3 linked regions of the Prochlorococcus marinus str. MIT 9313 genome follow. The protein of the gene in region 3 interacts with the protein of the main gene of each other region in a pairwise test. Links are inferred from orthologs where the notes say so. Each region holds a gene or a part of one and is shown on either strand. Other genes may lie near its edges.

Region 1 (2,916 bases), 200 kb from region 3 along the record:
TCGTTATGGCACGGCGTTGGTGTTTTGGGGACGGCTAGTGCCTGGCATTCGTACCTTGATCTCTGTGCCTGCAGGCATTGAATTGATGCCTTTCGCACCTTTCCTGATCTGGACAACAGCAGGCAGCCTGATTTGGACTTTGCTACTCACCCTGGCTGGGTTGGGGCTTGGGGAGGGTTACAGCAATGTGGAGTTGTGGATAGATCCTGTCTCCAAGGTTGTAAAGGGGGCCCTGGTTATTGCGGTGTTGGCTGCCGTGGTGTGGCTGGGCCTGCGCATTTGGCGCAGGCGTCATCACACTCATTGATCAATGAGTCTTAAAAGGGGACTTCCTCTTCACTTGGGCCGTCCCCAAATCCCCCTCCGCCAAAGTTGCTCGCTTCTGCATCACGTTTTGAACCTAGAAGCTCTAGACGGTCCACCCGCACAACAGGCTTGGTTCGCTCTTCTCCGGTGTTGCGATCGGTCCAGCGGTCCAGTTTGAAGCTACCGATGATACCCAGCAGAGATCCTTTTTTGACATAATCCGCGGCGACTTGAGCCTGTTTGCCCCAGATCTCTAGGTTGAACCAGTCTGGTTCATCGTCGCGACTGCGACGGTTCACGGCCATGGTGAGGTTGGCGACAACCGTTCCCGATTCGAAGTAGCGAACTTCTGGATCACGGCCTGCTCGGCCGACGAGTGTGACGGAATTTACGCTCATGAATGAAACCTATTTGTTTGAGTTTGGTCAATGATGCGCCACGGTTTAAGTGGCTGCTTATAAGGAGTTCCACCCTCATCGCTGGGTGTAACAAGCTGCATTGGCTACGCCACCTATGATTCGCCGACTTGAGTCCAGCGCTTGTGTTTTTTCGTCGCTTTCAATTGTCACGCGACATCGGCATTGATCTTGGTACTGCCAATACCCTGATTTACGTTTCAGGCAAAGGGATTGTGCTTCAGGAGCCTTCTGTCGTAGCCCTGGACTTGGAGAACGGTGTGCCTCTGGCGGTGGGTGACGATGCCAAGTTGATGCTTGGCCGCACCCCTGGCAATATTCGTGCCGTGCGTCCACTGCGCGATGGCGTGATCGCCGATTTCGATGCAGCTGAGCAGATGCTGAAGACCTTTATTCAGAAGGGTAATGAAGGTCGAGGCATTGTCGCTCCTCGCTTGGTGGTGGGTATCCCGAGTGGAGTGACCGGTGTCGAACGGCGTGCCGTCCGGGAGGCAGGCATGGCAGGAGCTCGGGAAGTTCATCTGATTGATGAGCCTGTTGCAGCCGCCATTGGAGCTGGTCTTCCTGTTACTGAGCCGATTGGAACGATGATCGTTGATATAGGAGGAGGCACAACCGAGGTGGCGGTGCTCAGCTTGGGAGGAACTGTGTTGAGTGAGTCGGTTCGAGTGGCCGGTGATGAAATTAGTGATGCCATTGGGGTTTATTTGAAGAAGGTTCACAACCTTGTCGTCGGCGAGCGCACGGCCGAGGAGATCAAGATCCGCATTGGCTCGGCTTTCCCCAATCACGAGTTTGATCAGCAGGCCATGGATGTGCGTGGTCTGCATCTGCTCTCCGGTCTGCCACGTTCGATCAATTTGCAGGCTGGAGACTTGCGGGAGGCGATAGCAGAACCCCTCAACGTGATTGTGGAGGCCGTGAAGCGGACCCTTGAGCGCACACCACCAGAATTAGCTGCTGACATTGTTGACCGTGGCATCATGCTTGCGGGTGGAGGAGCCTTGGTGCGCGGGATAAGCGATTTAATTAGCCATGAGACAGGCATCTTTACTCATGTTGCAGAGGATCCCTTGTTGTGTGTGGTCAATGGTTGTGGTCAGGTCCTCGAGGATTACAAGCGACTTCGCAGGGTGCTTGATACTCCGGAATTCACTCGCTCTTCAATGACGGCCTGAATCGATGGGGGTTTCCCCTTGGCAGGCATCTTTCCGTTGGAGGCGTTGGCGTGGAGGTTTGCCTTGGCTGTTGTTAGTGGCAGCGCTTGGTTTGGTGCGTTGGAGTAAAGGCGCCGGTTTTGCCGATGCTTATGCCCTTCTTAGTCGGCCGTTTTGGCCTGGATCAGCCCAGCGAGAATGGATCCAGTCTGGTATTCAGCTCGAGCAGCAGAGCAAACTTCGGTTGCTTGAGCAGGACAATCAACGACTTCGCGGGTTGCTTGCTCTTGGTCAGGCCTCAGGATCTGGGCGCATTTCCGCGGCTGTGATTTCCCGTACCCCGAAGGGGTGGTGGCAGCAACTGGAACTGGGCAAGGGGCGATTGCATGGCATTGCTCAGGGTGATGCTGTGATGGGGCCAGGAGGATTACTGGGGAGAATTCAAAGTGTCACCCCTGCCACTGCACGTGTTCAACTGCTCACTGCGCCAGGTAGTCGGGTTGGAGTTTGGATACCGCGAACCAAGCGTCATGGACTCTTGGTTGGTGTGGGTACGAGTAGGCCTCAGTTGGAGTTTCTCGATAAGAATCCCTATGCAGTGCCAGGTGATCTTGTCAGCATCTCGCCTGCCAGCACATTGTTGCCCGCCAGCCTGCCTGTAGGGGTGATTCAGAAAGTGGATGACCGCGCAGTTCCGGCTCCTCGTGCAGCTGTGCAGTTAATCGCTGCACCAGAAGCCATCGATTGGGTGCAGGTGCAGATTCGCTGATGGCGCGCCTTCATCAGCAACCGATTTGCTTGGCTTCAAGCCTCTTCGTGCCTTGGCTGACCCTCGCTTCACCGACCTGGGTGAGTCTTTCTGGGGTGGGTCCGTGCTGGGCGGTGTTGTGGTTGTTGCCTTGGGCCCTTGTTGATGGACCTGTCTCTGGACTCACTGCTGGCCTTTGTCTTGGCTTGGTATTGGATGGCCTTAACCTTGGTGGTGCGAGTCAACTGCCGGCGTTGATGGCGCTTGGATGGTGGTGGGGGCGGCTAGG
Region 2 (2,979 bases), 1.2 Mb from region 3 along the record:
CAACCAACTGCGCACCAGATAGTTGACCACCAGAAACACCCAGCCAGCCAGTTGAGCCTGACGCTCGTCCCGCGTGGCCAACATTCGCTGAATGAACTCACCACCACCGTCACTGCGACGGAAACTCCACCATTGGACAGTGAGATAAGACAGGAATGTGGCCACACTGATCTCGGCGCCACCAATCCAATCAAAGCCATCACCATTCCATTGCCAAGGCACAATCGCCAGCAGTTCAGGTCGCTCTAACCCCCTCAGTTGATCGAGCATGGCGTCCATCCCTCCGGCTGCATGAACGGCGGCCCACGCCACCGCAACCGCTCCCAAAAGAGCCAACAGCAACTGCACGAAATCGGTGATCACGACAGCCCAGAGGCCCCCAGCAACGGTGTAAACAAGCACCATCACAGCCACGACTGCCAACAGCACAACAGTGTCAGGGGTGCCGCCAAGCACTTCCACAGGGCTGCCAGACACGATGCCCAGGGCTTCTACGACCTTGCGCATGGCCAGGAAGGCATAGCCGATACCGATGCAATTCACCGGCAGTGCGAGCAAAAATGCTTTAATCCCACGCAGCCAGGCAGCAGGCGCTCCGCCATAACGCAGCTCGGTGAATGCAGCATCGGTCAGCACCCCACTCCGTCGCCAGAGCGGAGCAAAGACAACTGCCATGGCGACATGCGCCAGGCCGAAGCTCCACCATTCCCAATTGCCGGCCAATCCTCGTGTGCCAACCAGACCGGCTACATAAAGAGGGGTATCAATCGAAAATGTCGTTGCGGCCATCGAAGCCCCAGCCAACCAACCACTGAGTCGACGTCCCGCAACAAAGTAATCATCCTCACTTCGATTGCGACGAGACAACCAAAGTCCAATCACGAGAGTGATGGCGAGATAACCAACGAGGATCATCCAATCAATGGCAGCCATATCCTTAGGCGGTTGATCGCAGTGTGACTCAGCTAGTCCATCTCAGCCGGTGGCAGCGTGCTGGCGGCGGAGCTGACCACAGGCGGCATTCTGATCCAGCCCTCGACTTGCACGCAAACTCACTGCCACCCCACGCTGCTCCAATACACGCCGAAAGGCCTCAATCGTCTCTGGATTAGGACGTTGAAAACCCTCATCGTCGATGGGGTTGTAGGCAATCAGATTCACATGACTCTGGAAGCCCCTAACCCGATCCGCTAGTTCTTCTGCATGCTGAGGCTGATCATTAAGTGCTCCAAGCAGGATGTACTCAAAAGTCACCCGTCGACCAGTCACTGCCAAATAATGGCGACAGTCTTGAAGCAGAGTCTCGAAGGGGTAAGCGCAAGCGGTAGGTATCAAACGTTCACGCAACTCTTGATTGGGGGCATGCAGACTCACGGCCAGGGTGAACTGGGCGCGACCTAGACGTTTCATCGCCAGCTCTGCCAGATGGGGCAGCGTATGGGGGACACCCACGGTGCTCACAGTGATACGACGCTGAGCAATACCTAGATCAATATTCAGGCAACGAATCGCCGCCAAGACCGCTTCAATGTTGAGCAAAGGCTCACCCATACCCATGAAGACAACGTGGGAAGGACGGCGATCCATCGCCTCGCGCAAGCTCAACACCTGATCAACAATCTCATGTGTGGCCAGCGATCGTTGCAGCCCTCCCTTCCCGCTAGCACAGAAGCGACAAGCCATTGGACAGCCCACCTGACTGGATAAGCACACTGTGAGACGTTGCTGGGTTGGGATGCCTACACTCTCAATGGTTTCGCCATCAACCGTTGCCAGCAGCAACTTGGTCGTGTCATCCACCGCAACAGCCCGGTTCACCTCCAACAACCGCCCAATCGTGATGCCTCGCTGTTGCAACGAGAGGCGCCATGACTTTGGCAACACTGTGATCGCCTCAAAACTTCTGGCTCCCTTGGCATAGAGCCATTCATGCAACTGACGGCCCCGGAAGGCTGGCTGGCCTTCTGCCACAGCCCAGCCCTCTAGTTCAGTAGCACTACAACCCAGTAACGCCTGATTGCCGCCAGGCAGATGGGTAGAACTCACCAGATCAACAAACCATGCCCGAGTGTTGCCTCCACCACCATTAAGGCAATAAAGCCAAGCATCGCCATACGTCCATTGAGCTTCTCGTTATGGCTGTGAAAGCCATAACGAGGCTTTCGCCGTTGCGGAATGATGGTGGGCTCAAGCATGGATGAAGGCCTCAATCAAGCGTTTACAAAGCAGAAACGAACATTCAGGAGGGGCTGCTCACTCCTCAGTGAGCAGCCCCTCCTGCTGAAGACCCTCGAGAGCGGATGGATCTGGCAGCTGTTCCTCCTCGAGTTCATTCTCACCAGTAGGACGAACAAAAGCAGCGAAGTTGCTAGCCGCTGGATCGATCCCATGACGACTGCGTGTGGCCTCCAAATCAGCGTCACTGGGGTCAGCCAACACAGCAGTCGAACTGGCCGCAGGAGCTGCAGGCATGTCCACGGTGTAATCCGGACGCAAGTTCTGCATTCGGCGATAGCCAGCAGGGTCCTCGGCGAGGATGTCCGGATGAGGCCCCGCCTCGGCTCGCAACTCTTCCTGGAAGCCACTGAAGCCAGTGCCGGCGGGAATCAACCGACCGATGATCACATTCTCTTTGAGACCACGTAGCCAATCGCTCTTACCCTCGATTGCGGCTTCAGTGAGCACTCGTGTGGTCTCTTGGAAAGAAGCCGCCGAGATGAAGCTGTCGGTGTTCAGAGACGCCTTCGTAATTCCCAGCAGAACAGGTGTGAACTCAGAAGGGGCTCCACCAGTGATCGCCATAGCCTGATTGGTGTCCTCCACCTGACGCAATTCGATCAACTCCCCTGGCAGCAAAGTGGTATCACCAGCATCCTCAATCCGCACCTTGCTAGTCATCTGGCGGACAATCACCTCAATATGTTTGTCGTCAATCGAGACACCCTGTGACTTGTAGACATTCTGAACCTCAGTAACCAA
Region 3 (3,103 bases):
TGTGAGCTCATCCACCCCTGATCGACGGCCTGCAAACGGCCCAGGGGTAGAAAGGCGGCGCCGGTTGCGCCAACAACGCCGCCGAGAGCAACTGATCTACCTCTGGCGAATGTTGACATTCATCTCTATTGCAGCAGGCCTGGGATGGGTACTACTCAGCCAAGGATGGAGCCTCAACAACGCCAAGCAAATCCATGTGCAAGGCAGCCGCAACATCCAAACAAACACCGTGATCAAGGCCGGTGCGCTCCACTTCCCCCAGCCACTTCTTGGTTTCAATCCCAAAGAACTAGAGCAGACCCTGCTGCGCAAACTGCCGCTCAACTCGGTCGTCGTGCAAAGGCGCCTACTCCCTCCAGGAATAGATGTGGCTCTTCAAGAACGAAAACCCGTTGCTTATGCACTACGAAAACGCGCCTATGGCCAAGAGCAGGGCATGGTCGACAGCACTGCGATGTGGATACCACTCAACGTGGCAAAACAAGGCGAGCGTCCCTCTACAAACTTGACTGTAGAAGGCTGGACGGCCAGCAAACGGCAAGCCATTTCCCAGGTACTGGAGCAACGAAATCAGCTTGGTAGCCCCCTAGAGCGAATCCTCGTGGCTCCTGATGGAGAGCTCAGCCTGCAAACCAAGACCCTTGGCCTGATTCAGCTAGGCAGCAATAGCACCCTGCTGAAGGAGCAACTAGAAACTGTGGCCCAATTGAGCAAAACCCTGCCGTCAAGTTTTCGCCATAAAACAGGCACAACAATCGACATGAGCGATCCCTCCAAACCGGAACTGCAAATGCCCCAACCTTCTAAGTGAGGTCAATCGTCCTGCAAGGCATGCCAAGCAAAAGCAATGACAGATGACCTGAAATCGCCAAATGTCCGTTACAGAGATGGCGCAAAAAATCAACTGTGTTGAAACTTTCAGCGAAAAGCTCCCACACAGACATAATGCATCAACACCTCAATGGTTCGACATCGACAATGGAGATGGCGATCAAAAACATGTCCATGTCCACCTCCATGGAGACCGCAGGGATCCTTCCCAGCCAATCAGCTCGCATTGAAGTAATTGGCGTCGGCGGAGGCGGCAGCAATGCCGTCAACCGCATGATTCTCAGTGACCTCGATGGTGTGAACTATCGGGTCATGAATACGGACGCTCAGGCCCTGCTTCAGTCTGCAGCCAGTAACCGCGTGCAGCTGGGTCAGACCCTTACGAGAGGGTTAGGAGCTGGCGGTAATCCCAGCATCGGCCAGAAGGCGGCGGAGGAATCTCGAGCAGAACTGCAACAAGCTCTGCAAGGAGTCGATCTCGTCTTCATCGCCGTTGGCATGGGTGGCGGAACCGGCACTGGTGCCGCTCCAGTGGTTGCCGAAGTTGCCAAGGAAAGCGGTGCGCTCACTGTGGGCATCGTCACCAAACCCTTTAGCTTTGAGGGACGTCGTCGCATGCGACAGGCCGCTGAAGGCATTGGCCGCCTGGCCGATCATGTGGATACCTTGATTGTGATCCCCAACGACCGCATTAAAGACGTCATCTCCGAAGCTCCGCTTCAAGAAGCCTTCCGAAGTGCAGATGACATCCTGCGTATGGGTGTTAAAGGTATCAGTGACATCATCACCTGCCCTGGCCTTGTCAATGTGGACTTCGCCGACGTGCGTTCGGTGATGACCGAAGCCGGCACGGCCCTGCTAGGGATTGGTGAAGGTTCAGGACGTTCCAGGGCGATAGAAGCAGCCCAGGCTGCCATCAGCAGTCCGCTACTGGAAGCGGCCCGCATCGACGGAGCCAAAGGTTGCGTCATCAACATCAGCGGCGGTCGCGACATGACCCTTGAGGACATGACCTCCGCATCGGAAGTGATCTACGACGTGGTCGATCCAGAAGCCAACATCATTGTTGGAGCTGTTGTAGACGAGAAACTCGAAGGTGAAGTTCACGTCACCGTGATCGCCACAGGCTTTGAAGGCAACCAGCCTTACCGGAGCGAACGCTCAATCAACAAGATTGCCTCTCAATCGATCTATAGCCAGCCTGAAGCCAACGAATCGGGCGCACGAATTCCAGAATTTCTGCGCAAGCGTCAACCTCGCAACGATAACGAGATCTAACCTTCATCCATGTGGGTGACCCGGAGTCCACGCCTGTCACGAGCATCCCGTGTGGCTGCTCCCTTCCGGTCCTGACCAGATTTAGGCGTCGCGGCCGCATGGGTCCGAGTCAACACGATGCTAGCAATGGACCCTCGAGGGCCTGGAGAAGCAGATGCGCCCCAGCGAATTAACTCAACTCAAGCAGGACGGGCGAGCGATCAGCATCCTCACAGCCTGGGATGGCATAAGTGCGGCCTTGGTTGAGGCCGCTGGAGCCGATGTGGTTCTAGTAGGAGACTCCCTAGCGATGGTGGCACTGTGCCATGCAACCACCCTGCCTGTGACAGTGGAGCAGATGCTCCACCACACCAAAGCGGTGGGGAGGGGTTTCACTCGCCCTCTGCCACAACAGCCCCTCGTCGTCTGCGACCTCCCATTCCTGAGCTACCAATGCGGAGAAGACAAGGCTGTAGCTGCAGCTGGAAGCCTGCTCAAGCACTCCTGTGCAGCCGCCGTGAAGCTAGAAGGAGCAGAGCCAGAGGTCCTAGCAGTCATTGAGCGTCTGGTGCGCATGGGGATCCCAGTCATGGGGCATTTGGGCCTCACTCCACAAGCAGTACATCAGCTCGGCTACCGCCGTCAGGCGGAGGACCCTCGCAGCCAAGCGCAAATGCTGCAACAAGCAAAACAACTTGAGCAAGCGGGCTGTTTCGCCCTGGTGGTCGAACATGTGCCGAGTTCCATCGCTCGTTGCCTGAGTCAACAACTCACCATCCCCGTGATCGGTATCGGCGCTGGCGAAGATTGCGATGGACAGGTAAGGGTCACCGCTGACCTGTTGGGACTGACTCCCAGCCAACCCCCCTTCAGTCAACCATTGATCCAAGGTCGCCAGCTGTGCGTAGAAGCCCTTCAAGGTTGGGTGAAGCAACTGCATCAGCAGGCAAAGACTGCCACCACAACAACATCTCCACCAGAACCTGATTGCTGATGGCCATCCCCTCGGGGTCAC

The links.
Region 1: the proteins of ftsZ (region 3) and AKG35_RS00710 interact in binary tests that used the Escherichia coli proteins (3 or more experiments, as listed by UniProt). The link is inferred for Prochlorococcus marinus str. MIT 9313 from one-to-one orthologs.
Region 2: the proteins of ftsZ (region 3) and rlmN interact in binary tests that used the Escherichia coli proteins (3 or more experiments, as listed by UniProt). The link is inferred for Prochlorococcus marinus str. MIT 9313 from one-to-one orthologs.

What each region holds. Positions count from the first base shown.
Region 1 is NC_005071.1:160,639-163,554, forward strand. What follows is about bases 113-2,873. They hold AKG35_RS00710 (rod shape-determining protein), read left to right. Parts: upstream 113-847; coding sequence 848-1,900; downstream 1,901-2,873. Other genes in these bases: AKG35_RS00700 (DedA family protein), read left to right, coding at 113-307; AKG35_RS00705 (single-stranded DNA-binding protein), read right to left, coding at 318-704; mreC (rod shape-determining protein MreC), read left to right, coding at 1,905-2,648; AKG35_RS00720 (hypothetical protein), read left to right, coding at 2,648-2,873. Outside these bases: more of AKG35_RS00700, read left to right, coding at 1-112; more of AKG35_RS00720, read left to right, coding at 2,874-2,916. UniProt on the Escherichia coli protein: Forms membrane-associated dynamic filaments that are essential for cell shape determination. Acts by regulating cell wall synthesis and cell elongation, and thus cell shape.
Region 2 is NC_005071.1:1,584,879-1,587,857, forward strand. The notes cover bases 12-2,835. They hold rlmN (23S rRNA (adenine(2503)-C(2))-methyltransferase RlmN), read right to left. Parts: upstream 2,047-2,835; coding sequence 976-2,046; downstream 12-975. Other genes in these bases: AKG35_RS08005 (sodium:solute symporter family protein), read right to left, coding at 12-933; AKG35_RS08015 (high light inducible protein), read right to left, coding at 2,043-2,195; AKG35_RS08020 (DNA-directed RNA polymerase subunit beta'), read right to left, coding at 2,254-2,835. Also shown: more of AKG35_RS08005, read right to left, coding at 1-11; more of AKG35_RS08020, read right to left, coding at 2,836-2,979.
Region 3 is NC_005071.1:364,398-367,500, reverse strand. The notes cover bases 107-3,054. They hold ftsZ (cell division protein FtsZ), read left to right. Parts: upstream 107-999; coding sequence 1,000-2,109; downstream 2,110-3,054. Other genes in these bases: panB (3-methyl-2-oxobutanoate hydroxymethyltransferase), read left to right, coding at 2,264-3,054; AKG35_RS01710 (cell division protein FtsQ/DivIB), read left to right, coding at 107-811. Also shown: AKG35_RS01715 (hypothetical protein), read left to right, coding at 1-5; more of AKG35_RS01710, read left to right, coding at 2-106; more of panB, read left to right, coding at 3,055-3,082. UniProt on the Escherichia coli protein: Essential cell division protein that forms a contractile ring structure (Z ring) at the future cell division site. The regulation of the ring assembly controls the timing and the location of cell division.